Linked DNA regions of Methyloferula stellata AR4. The protein of the gene in region 1 interacts with the protein of each later gene in a pairwise test. Links are inferred from orthologs where the notes say so. Each region holds a gene or a part of one and is shown in the gene's direction. Other genes may lie near its edges.

Region 1 (3,040 bases):
AGCGGTTATTACGCGGACGCGCACCCAGACGCGCAAGCCCGCCATGTACCGGGTTCTTCTCCTCAACGACGATTACACGCCGATGGAATTCGTGGTCACGGTGTTGAAGAAATACTTCAACAAGGGCCCCGAAGACGCGACACGGATCATGCTCCATGTGCACCAGCACGGTGTCGGAGAGTGCGGCGTGTTCACGTATGAAGTGGCGGAGACGAAAGTCACGCAAGTTATGGACTACGCCCGCAAGCATCAGCATCCGCTGCAATGTATCATGGAAAAGAACTGAGAGGTTGGAGCCACAATGCCGTCCTTCTCCCGCAATCTAGAACAGTCGCTCCACCGCGCCCTCGCGATAGCAAACGAGCGGCATCATGAATATGCAACTCTCGAGCATCTGCTGTTGAGCCTTACCGATGACGGCGACGCCGCCGCCGTGCTTCGCGCTTGCTCCGTCGATCTCGATCTCCTGAAGAAGAATTTGCGGGATTATATCGAGCAGGAGCTCGACAATCTCGTCAGCGAAGGCCGTGAAGACGCCAAGCCCACGGCAGGCTTCCAGCGCGTCATTCAGCGCGCGGTCATTCATGTGCAATCGTCCGGACGCGAGGAAGTGACGGGTGCCAACGTGCTCGTCGCGATCTTCGCCGAGCGCGAGAGCCACGCCGCCTATTTCCTGCAAGAGCAGGACATGACCCGCTACGACGCGGTCAATTACATCAGCCATGGCATTGCCAAGCGACCCGGCATGTCGGACCCCTCCAAGGCGCCGCGCGGCGTCGAGGAAGAGGCCGAAGGCCGCGAGCCGAAGGAAGGCAAAGAGGGCGAGAAGAAGAAAGAGGGCGCGCTCGACGCCTATTGCATCAACCTCAACAAGAAGGCCAAGGACGGCAAGATCGATCCGCTGATCGGCCGCGAGGCCGAAGTGCAGCGCACGATCCAGGTGCTCTGCCGCCGCCATAAGAACAACCCGCTGCTCGTTGGTGATCCCGGCGTCGGCAAGACCGCGATCGCCGAAGGTCTTGCCCGCAAGATCATCAAGAACGAAGTGCCGGAAGTTCTGGCCGAGGCTACCGTCTTCGCGCTCGACATGGGCACGCTGCTCGCCGGAACTCGCTATCGCGGCGATTTCGAAGAGCGCCTGAAGCAGGTCATGAAGGAGATCGAGAACCACAAGAAGGCGATCCTCTTCATCGATGAAATACACACCGTGATCGGTGCCGGCGCCACTTCGGGCGGCGCCATGGATGCGTCGAACCTGCTGAAGCCGGCTTTGGCGCAAGGCACGCTGCGCTGCATCGGCTCCACGACCTATAAGGAGTACCGCCAGTACTTCGAAAAGGATCGCGCGCTCGTCCGCCGCTTCCAGAAGATCGACGTCAATGAGCCGTCGATCCCGGATGCGATCGAGATCATGAAGGGCTTGAAGCCCTATTTCGAAGAGTTCCACAAGATCCGCTACACCAATGAAGCGATCAAGGCGGCTGTCGAACTCTCGGCCCGCTACATCCACGACCGCAAGCTGCCGGACAAAGCGATCGACGTGATCGACGAGACCGGCGCGAGTCAGATGCTTCTGCCGGAAAACAAGCGCAAGAAGACGATCGGCATCAAAGAGGTTGAGACCACCATTGCGACCATGGCGCGGATTCCTCCGAAGACCGTGTCGAAGGACGATGCCGAGGTTCTCGAACATCTCGTCACGACCCTGGAGCGTGTGGTCTATGGCCAAAACAGCGCCATCGAGGCTCTGACCTCGGCGATCAAGCTCGCCCGCGCCGGTCTGCGCGATGGCGAGAAGCCGATCGGCAGCTACCTCTTCTCGGGTCCAACCGGCGTCGGCAAGACCGAAGTGGCACGTCAGCTTGCAACGGCGCTCGGTGTTGAGCTCGTGCGCTTCGACATGTCGGAATATATGGAGCGCCACACAGTGTCGCGCCTCCTCGGTGCACCTCCCGGCTATGTCGGTTTCGACCAAGGCGGTCTGTTGACCGATGCGATCGATCAGCATCCGCATTGCGTGCTGTTGCTCGACGAAATCGAGAAGGCGCATCCCGACCTCTACAACATCCTGTTGCAGGTCATGGATCACGGCAAGCTGACGGATCACACCGGCAAGCAGATCGATTTCCGCAATGTCATCATGATCATGACGACCAATGCGGGCGCCTCCGACATGCAGCGTGAGAGCTTCGGCTTCACCCGCGGCAAGCGCGAGGGCGAGGATACGGAAGCGATCAACCGGATGTTCGCGCCGGAATTCCGCAACCGTCTCGATGCCGTCGTTACCTTCGGGCGTCTGCCGTCCGAGGTCATCGCCAAGGTTGTCGACAAGTTCATCATGCAGCTCGACGCGCAATTGGCCGAGCGCAACGTCTCGATCGAACTCACCGACGAAGCCCGCAACTGGCTCATCGAGAATGGTTATGACGAGCACATGGGCGCTCGCCCGATGGCGCGCGTCATCCAGACGACGATCAAGACGCCGCTCGCCGACGAAGTGCTGTTCGGCCGCCTGAAGAATGGCGGCAACGTCAAGGTTGTCGTGACGGCCGATGATGCGGGCAACAAGAAGCTCGGCTTTGTCTTCCCTGAAGGGCCGGTTCTACCGCGTCCGGAAAAGGACATCGTCGAAGCCGGCAAGAAGCGCGTCAAGGCGGAGCCGGAAGTGCGCCGTGCCAAAGCCCGCAAGGGTAAGGCCGACGATGCCGAGGGCGACGACGAGGCGACCGATGGCGATGCGCCGGAGACTGTCGCCGAAACCGACGAGCCTTCGAAATAATCGAACGCGACCTCATCGCTTTCTTAAAATCGAAATGGCCGGGCTTGTCCCGGCCATTTTCTTTCTAAGAGGTTGAGGATTGTTCCGAGGCCGATCGTGCCGTTCAAAGACCGCCATTCATCCAGCGGCGGAGATTTTCAGCGAGACGGATATGCTTTCGTCAAGGACGCATCTCGGATGCGCCGCCGTAGGCGGTGGCGAAGCCATCCTTGACTAAAGCGGTCCGCTCGCCATGCTCGCCGCCAAGAGATGAATGGCGAA
Region 2 (8,280 bases), 2.6 Mb from region 1 along the record:
AGACCTTTGACGGGAATATCCGTGAACGCCGGATCGCCCAGATATTCGGCCCGGTCCGCATAAGCAAGCTTCATGGCTTCGGCGAGATCGTGGATCGTCGCGGCCGAATTGGCGCCAAGATCAGCCAGCGGAAAACCTTCGAGAATATTGAGAAGCTCGATGATATGCACGCCGCCCGACGACGGCGGCGGCACGGAAGCAATCTCATAGCCGCGATAGGTTCCGTGCAAAGGCTCGCGCTCGATGGCCCGATAGGCGCTGAGATCCTCGAGCGTCATGTGACCGCCGGCCGCCTGCACCGCGGCAACAAGCTTTTCGGCAATGGGTCCCTGATAGAAGCCGCGCTCCCCATCACGGCCTATGGCTTCAAGCGCATTGGCGAGATCGGTTTGGACGAGACGCTCACCGCGTGTCAAAGGCGTCGCGTCCGAGTGCAGAAAAATCGCTTGCGTCGATGGCCAGCGGCGCAGCCACGATGCGCTTGAGGCGAGTGAATCGGCGAGGCCGTCATTGACCGTCAGACCCTGGCGGGCGAGTGCGACCGCGGGCGCCGCGAGATTGGCGAGGCTGAATTTGCCCGATCCATATTTGCGCAAAGCCAGCGCCAGGCCCGCGACCGTCCCGGGCACGCCGACCCCCAATCCGCTGGCGCGCGATTTTGCCGGTACTGCCACACCATTGTTGTCGAGAAAGACATCCGGCTTCGTATCGGCGGGTGCCGCTTCCCGATAATCGATGACGACGGTCTTATTGGGGGCAGCGAGATGAACAAGCATGAAGCCGCCGCCGCCAAGATTGCCGGCCTGCGGGAGAGTCACCGCCAAGGCGAAGCCGACCGCGACGGCGGCATCCACGGCATTGCCGCCGCGCTTGAGAATATCGACCCCGACTTCTGTCGCCTGCGTCTCTTGACTGGCGACCATGCCATGCGTGGCGAGCACAGGCAGGATGCGGCGGCCTTGGGCGGCGAAAGATTGCCCGGCCGGCTCCGCATAAGCCGGCTCCGCGCAAGCCGCCGCGCATAAGCCAATGCTTAAGTATAAGGCGGCAAAAAAAGCCGTCCTTCGGCCAGAGTAAATGAGGTCCGACCAAGCCCGGCTTTCGGCGTGAGCCAAGGCGTGCGGCGCCTTGCATCTCATGCGGTGGTACCAAAAGAACCCTGACATCACGACTCGGATCGTAGGCAATTACTTAACGAAATTAAGCGATTGTGCCAGCACAACATGCCCCCGTCTCGCGGCATACCGGATGCCGGCGAAATCCGGGTTCGGAAAGGCGTTTCCCATCGTGGCAATGGAACGTTCATGTCTCTCGTAGTGATCATTGATGACAGTGCGACCAATCGCAATATTTTCGGTTTGCTGGCTCAGTCCCTTGCGCCCGATATCACTGTCAAAACCTTTGGCGATCCGGCCGAAGCATTGGTCTGGCTTTCGGACAATACGCCTTACCTCATTATCACCGACTATAAAATGCCGCAGATGGACGCCGCGGAATTCATCCGACGTTTCCGTGCCTTCCGCAATTCTGACAATGTCCCGGTCATCGTCATCACCGTTTACGAAGAGCGCTCCTTCCGCCTGCAGGCGCTTGAGGCGGGCGCGACGGATTTTCTGACCTCGCCGGTCGATCACCACGAATTCCTGACCCGCGCACGCAATCTGCTCGATCTGCGCAAGCATCAACTTCTGCTTGCACAACGCGCCGATACGCTGGAGCGCGAATTGAAGGACAGCGAGCGTTCGCTGCGCGATTCAAGCGAACGACTGGCGCAGGTCATCGACACTTTGCCGATCATGATCAGGGCGGTCGGCTACGATGGAAGCGTCTTGTTCGTCAACGCCTATGAAACCCGGTTTTTCGCCGTCGATCCGGCCTCCGTCATCGGCAAGCAGGGATCGGTCCTGCTCGGAGAGGAAGCCTGGTCGAATTCCTATGCGCTCGACCGCATGGTGTTTGAAACCGGCAAGGCCATGCCGACCTATGAAGAAGAGATCGTCGATCATGCGGCTGTGAAGAGGGTCTTTTTGACCTCCAAGGCACCGTTGCACGATCTCGACAACAAAGTCATCGGGGTCCTGACGAGCTCGCTCGACATTTCGGCGCGCAAGCAGACCGAAGCGCATCTCCGCTATACGGCGCAGCATGACGCTCTGACGGATCTGCCGAACCGCATGATGCTGCGCGAGAGATTGCGGAGCCTGATTGCGCGCTCGCGCCGCGGCGATCATCTTTTTGCGCTGCACCTCATCGATCTCGATGGCTTCAAGCGCGTTAATGATCTCCTGGGTCATACGGCCGGCGATCGGTTTTTGAAGGCACTCGCCAAACATTTGCGCCATTCGATCCGCGAAGCGGATATGATCGCGCGGCTTGGTGGCGACGAATTCGCCGTTCTTCAGAGAGATGTCGGCTCGAGCGAAGATGCAGCCGTCTTCGCGACTCGTATCCTTGAGACCGTCGGGCGTTTCAAATGCCAGGACCATGACGGCCTTGTCACCAGCGCCAGCATAGGCATCGCCATGCACCCGTCGGACGGGAGCGACGCCGAAGATCTTTTGCGCAACGTCGATCTCGCCATGTACAAAGCCAAGGCCGAGGGCGGCAACAGCTTCTGTTTCTATGCGGCGGATTTGCAGGCGCGTGCCAAACACGCCGCGGGTCTCGATGCGGAATTGCGTCATGCTTTGGCGGAAAATCAATTCCTGCTCTATTATCAACCGCAGGTCGATCTTTCGACAGGCCAGATCGTCGGCGCGGAGGCGCTTTTGCGCTGGAACCGCCCCGGCAAGGGGATCACGACGCCCGGCGCCTTTCTGGCGCGCGCCGAGGAGAATGGTCTCATCCTCCCGATCAACGAATGGGTTCTTCGTGAGGCCTGCCGCGAACTCAAAGCCTGGCACGATGCCGGTCTTCCGCGCATCCGGATCGCGGTCAATCTGTCGCCGGTTCAATTCCGCAAACGCACCGTGCCTCTGCTCGTCGCCAAAGTTCTGGCCGAGTCGGGGCTTGAGGGCCAATATCTCGATCTTGAATTGACCGAAAGCATCATGATGCAAGATATGAACGCGGTCGAGCGGGATCTGCATCAACTCGTCGATCTCGGCGTGCATCTTGCGATCGACGATTTCGGAACCGGCTATTCGTCTCTGGCCTATGTGAAACGTTTTCCCGTCGACCGGATCAAGATCGACCAGAGCTTCGTCCGCAACATGGTGGATGACGTGAACGATGCCGCAATCGTCCGGGCCATCATCACGCTCGGCCATAGCCTCAATGTCACGGTCGTTGCGGAAGGCGTCGAGACCGCCGATCAATTGGCCCGTTTGCGCGCAGAGAACTGCGACGAAATCCAGGGCTATTATTTCGGCAAACCCATGCCGGCTGCCGATTTTGCGGATTTGATCCGAGGCGGTTCGCCGATCGCACTCCGCTCGGCTTGAGGCCACCCATGGCTGAGGTCGATATCACGTCGCGCCAAGCCGGCCGAAGCGCACCTCAGCGTCCTTCCGAAAGCCGCGGTCTTGACGCAAAACCCGGCCTGTTCGCGCGCATGCGAAACCATTTGGCGCGCCGGCCCGACTCGGAGCATGAGACGGCCTTCAACCGGTTCGCGCTCTGCGCCTGCGCGCTGCTTTATCTCATCGGAGCGAGTTTCTTCGGCGATGCCGAGGCGCATCGCACGCTGGCGGAACTGGCCGTCAATTTCGCCATCTTCAACTTCTTCGCGGTGGTCATATTTATTCTGATTCTACGCGACTCGGGCGTATCGCCGCTCCGGCGTTTCGTCTCGATCTGCGTCGATGCCGGCTGCGTCTCCTACCTCATCCACATGGGGGGCGCCGCGACGGCCTTGTTCTATCCGCTGCTTCTCTGGATCATTTTCGGCAATGGCTTTCGCTTCGGCGTGCGCTATCTGGCCATCGCCGCGGCGGTTGCGACCTTTACGTTCTCGGCGGTCGTGATCACCACGCCGTTCTGGCGGGATAATATTTCCTTGTCGCTCGGCCTCATCGTCGGGCAGATCGTTCTGCCGGCCTATGTTTCGATTCTGATCCGGAAATTATCGGAAGCCAAGCGCCAGGCGGAAGAAGCAAACCGGGCCAAGAGTCTGTTTTTGGCGAGTGTCAGCCACGAGTTGCGCACGCCTCTCAACGCGATCATCGGTTTGAGCGATCTCTTGAGCGATATGACCACTGACGAAGAGCAAGGAGACATGTCGCGGACCATCGCGACGGCCGGGCGCTCTCTATTGGCCTTGATCACCTCCATACTCGACTTCTCTCAAAAGGAGGTGACGAAGTCCCCGGAACGGGAGGAGGAGGTCGATCTATTCTCCTTGCTCGCGAGCACGCGCGACATGTTGGCCGTGCAAGCGAATGCACGCGGACTATGGCTGACCCTTCATATCACGCCGCGGGTACCGCAATTCGTCACAAGCGATTCCCGCGGCCTCGAACAGATTCTCGTCAATCTTACCGGCAATGCTCTGAAATTCACGCAAGCCGGTCATGTCACCATTTTCGCCGACGCGATTGAGATGGCGCCGGGCCGAGTCAAATTGCGCATCGAAGTTTCCGATACAGGCATTGGCATAGCGCCCGAGGCGCAGGCCCGGATCTTCGAGAGCTTTACGCAGGCCGATGAAACAATCATCGACCGGTTCGGGGGCAGCGGTCTTGGTCTCGCCATCGTCAAGCAGCTTGTCGAAGCCAAGGGCGGCAAGGTCGGCGTCGAAAGCATTGTCGGCGCGGGCAGCACGTTCTGGCTCGAATTCGAATGTCTTGCCGGAACGGCGAAGCCGCTTGCGCTTCCGTCTCAGATGCTGCCATGGCTCCTCTTGTCGGAGGATCGTGCGATTGGGCCGTTGATCGAGCAGCAGGGTGTGACAGTCGAGCAGGTCTCGACCATGGCGGATCTGGCCAAGACGATGCAGGCTCCGGAATGGACGCGCGCGCATCACCGGCCCGTCATCATCCTCGATCAGCGCGCATTCGGTGCGAATTTGGAAGAGATTGCCCGCCGATTGCGTGGAAGCGATCCGGCTCGCGGGCCTATGCTGATCGCTTTGAAGGAGAATGAGTCGGTCGATATCCAGTCGCGTGAACTCTATCTGACGACCTTGCCGCGTCCCCTCGATGCAGCCTCCATCATGAACATGTGGCAGCATGTATCCTGGAGCAAACGCAAGAGCATGGCGCGCCGCGCGGTGGCGCATATGGCCTATCGGCCCCTGTCAATCCTGGTCGCGGAAGACAATAAGACAAATCAGAAGGTGATCGCCAAAATTCTCGAAAGAGCCGGACATTGCGTTCATCTTGTCGACAATGGCGAAGTGGCTCTCGAAGCCATGATCGACAAGAGTTTCGATATTGCGCTGATCGATCTCAACATGCCTGTGTTGAACGGGATCGAGATGACGAAGCTTTATCGCTTCGTTGCCGCGGGCCGTGCGCATCTGCCGATCATCGCCTTGACGGCCGATGTGACCGCCGAAACGAAAGTGCGCTGTACCGAAGCCGGGATGGACGATTGCCTGACGAAGCCAATCGAGCCGGCTCATCTGTTGAACGTGCTGAATAGTTTCGCGGGCGGTTGGCCGCCGGAAGAAGCGGATCTCTCCGGGATCGAGACAAAGCCGGTTCAGGTAGCCGATGCCAATCGCGAAACCGCGGCCGTGGATGATGAGCCGATCATCGATACCGATAAATTGACGTATTTGCAGAAGCTCGGTGGCAAGGAGTTCGTTTCCGACCTCCTCGATCAATATGTGAGCGATGCGGCCCGCATGCTACGCGAACTCAGCAATGCTGTCGCCGAGGAAAATCTGCCGAAATTCCAAGACAGCATCCACGCTTTGCGGAGCTGTTCGGCCAATGTCGGAGCCAAGGCGATTTACAATCTCTGTCTGTCTTGGCGCGAGGTCGATGCCTATGACCTCGCCTTACGAGGCGAGGACCACATGAAAGTGCTCGAAGCCGAATTTGCCAAAGCGCGTTCGGCTATGGATCTTTATGAAGAAGACGGAACCGCTCCCGCAGTGAAGCCCTTCCATCCGCAGGGTGCAGGCGAATAGCATCTCAGACTGAGACGGCCGCTGAATTGGAAGATCCCAGCCGCCTTTGTTGTGCCGAAACCAGAAGCTCCATCCGGCGCAGATCCTGAGTATCGATCTTCATGACCGAGTCGACCCAGATTTCCGTCACCTCGCGCAGCTCGGCCTTGGTCAGCATATTCACTCTATTCTGCACTTTGTTCATCGCATGGAGCAACGGATGGCGCCGCGTATTTTCGCGAATGAATTTGTGGGCCGCTTCCCGCGCTCTGCCTTTCTCGGCAAGAACATCGATCAGGCCCATTTCGTAAAATTCCTCGGAGCTGTATATCCGCCCGCTCATGATGATTTTTTTGGCGCGAGCCGGATCAAGTTTGCGCGACAGCAAGCTGAATGCGCCCATGCCGGGAAACGAATTGAAGAGCACTTCCGGAAAGCCCATTTTCGTGCCGCGCTCAGCGATGAGAACGTTATAGGACAAGGCGCATTCGAGCCCGCCGCCGAGCGCATCGCCTTCGACGATCCCGATCGAAACCACCGGAACGTCAAAACCGAAAGCGTTATTGTAGACGGCGTCGACGCATCCATAGGCGTAAAGAAGCAAGGCGTTGCGGTCCTGCTCGCGAATTTTCTCGAGGAAAAAGCCGAGGTCTCCGCCGAGGTTGAAGATGCCTTGCACATTCGAGACGGCGACGGAAAACAGAAAAGGCTGCTCTTCGGACGGGTCGCGCGTTTCGAAAAGCTTCTGAATGTCGCGATGCATCTCGTTGAGATCATCGAGCAGAGCCAGGGTTACGCTGGCCGGTCCCTTCGGCTTCCAATACATCCAGAGGGCTTTTTCATTCGGATCGAGCGAGACTTCGATTTCCGAATAAGGCCGCGACAGAAGTCGCAGATTCAACGGAAGCGGGGCCGTCTCGCTCAATTGCCGAAGTGCGTCGGTAGCGGAATGGGCTCTACCGAGCAGTGAAATATCGTCGGCTTGGCGCCGGTCCCCGAGGGCATTGGACTCAGTAGCAAGAACGCGCATTAGGTATAGCCCCACGCTTGCCTATTGCCGTCATCGACGAACGACGGCACTGCAACGAGCCACATAACGTTGGAATGTAACAATCATGCACCGTTGCCTAAACATTATGATGGGGTGTTAAGGCTTTTTTTACCAATCAAAAAAATCGGAACAATCAATCTTGGTAAATAGGACACCGGTCATGGTTAAGGCGGCCTGATCGTTTTTTCGAACCGAAAAATCGAAATGCTTTTTCGAATGACGTCTGGTTAGCTATGTAGATTGAGAGTGAAAGCCGGCTTTATATTGCGTGACGCGACCGCATCTTGGGCAACGGCCGAGCTTTATCCGCATACCTCCGCCGATCTGTACCTGCGTCGATTTAGCAGAGCGCCTACAGCAAAGATCAAGCGGTCGATTTTGTCAGAAGCTGGATGACCTCGCCCTTGATCCGGGCCGCGGAGGCCTCGGTCATTGCATGCCGCGGCTTGTCGATCCTGATCTCGACTATAACGCGGGCGGGCTTAGTCGAAAGCATCAAGATCCGGTCGGCGAGGTAGATCGCCTCTTCGACATCATGCGTGACGAGCAGCGTGGTGATGTGGCGGGCTTCGACCAATGTCGCAAGCTCGTCGCGGAGCCGGGCCGCCAAGCTATTATCGAGCGACACAAAAGGTTCATCGAGCATCAAAATATCGGGCTTGATGGCCAAAGCCCGTGCGAAGGAGACGCGCCGTGCGAGGCCAAGCGACAATTCACCGGGAAAGAAGGTGAGATGGTCGGCGAGGCCGAGGCTGTCCGTGATTTGTTTCAGATCGGCCGGATCGGCATGCGGCGCGGCGAGACGGATGTTTTGCAAGACGCTGCGCCAAGGCAGAAGCCGCGGCTCCTGGAAAACCATCGCGAGCTTCTGGTCCGGCGGATGCGTAATCGTGCCCTCGAAATCCGTGTCGAGGCCGGCCATGATGCGCAGCAAAGTCGTCTTGCCGCTGCCCGACGGGCCGATCAGCGCGCAGACCTCGCCCGCCTGCAGCGTGAACGCGAGATCGCGCAGCACGACGCGTGTTTCCCCCGACGCCGTCTGATAGGTCTTGCGAAGGACGGAAACGTCAAGCTGGGTGAGGGCGCCAACGGGAGACATGTCGCTCGATGGGTTGAACCAGGAAAGTTTCAATCGCCAGCATGACACCGACGAAGGGAAGCGCATAGGCAAGCA

The links. Proteins that work in one complex are often made in the same cells at the same time.
Region 2: the proteins of clpA (region 1) and A3OQ_RS0104480 interact in binary tests that used the Escherichia coli proteins (3 or more experiments, as listed by UniProt). The link is inferred for Methyloferula stellata AR4 from one-to-one orthologs.

The regions. Positions count from the first base shown.
Region 1 is NZ_ARWA01000001.1:3,536,177-3,539,216, reverse strand. It holds clpA (ATP-dependent Clp protease ATP-binding subunit ClpA), read left to right. Parts: upstream 1-301; coding sequence 302-2,779; downstream 2,780-3,040. Other genes in the region: clpS (ATP-dependent Clp protease adapter ClpS), read left to right, coding at 1-286. UniProt on the Escherichia coli protein: ATP-dependent specificity component of the ClpAP protease. It directs the protease to specific substrates. It has unfoldase activity. The primary function of the ClpA-ClpP complex appears to be the degradation of unfolded or abnormal proteins.
Region 2 is NZ_ARWA01000001.1:894,989-903,268, forward strand. The notes cover bases 3,147-6,276. They hold A3OQ_RS0104480 (ATP-binding protein), read left to right. Parts: upstream 3,147-3,451; coding sequence 3,452-6,076; downstream 6,077-6,276. Other genes in these bases: A3OQ_RS0104475 (two-component system response regulator), read left to right, coding at 3,147-3,443; A3OQ_RS21315 (crotonase/enoyl-CoA hydratase family protein), read right to left, coding at 6,081-6,276. Also shown: ggt (gamma-glutamyltransferase), read right to left, coding at 1-1,139; more of A3OQ_RS0104475, read left to right, coding at 1,305-3,146; more of A3OQ_RS21315, read right to left, coding at 6,277-7,085; A3OQ_RS0104490 (ABC transporter ATP-binding protein), read right to left, coding at 7,471-8,205; A3OQ_RS0104495 (ABC transporter permease), read right to left, coding at 8,174-8,280. UniProt on the Escherichia coli protein: Member of the two-component regulatory system UvrY/BarA involved in the regulation of carbon metabolism via the CsrA/CsrB regulatory system. Phosphorylates UvrY, probably via a four-step phosphorelay.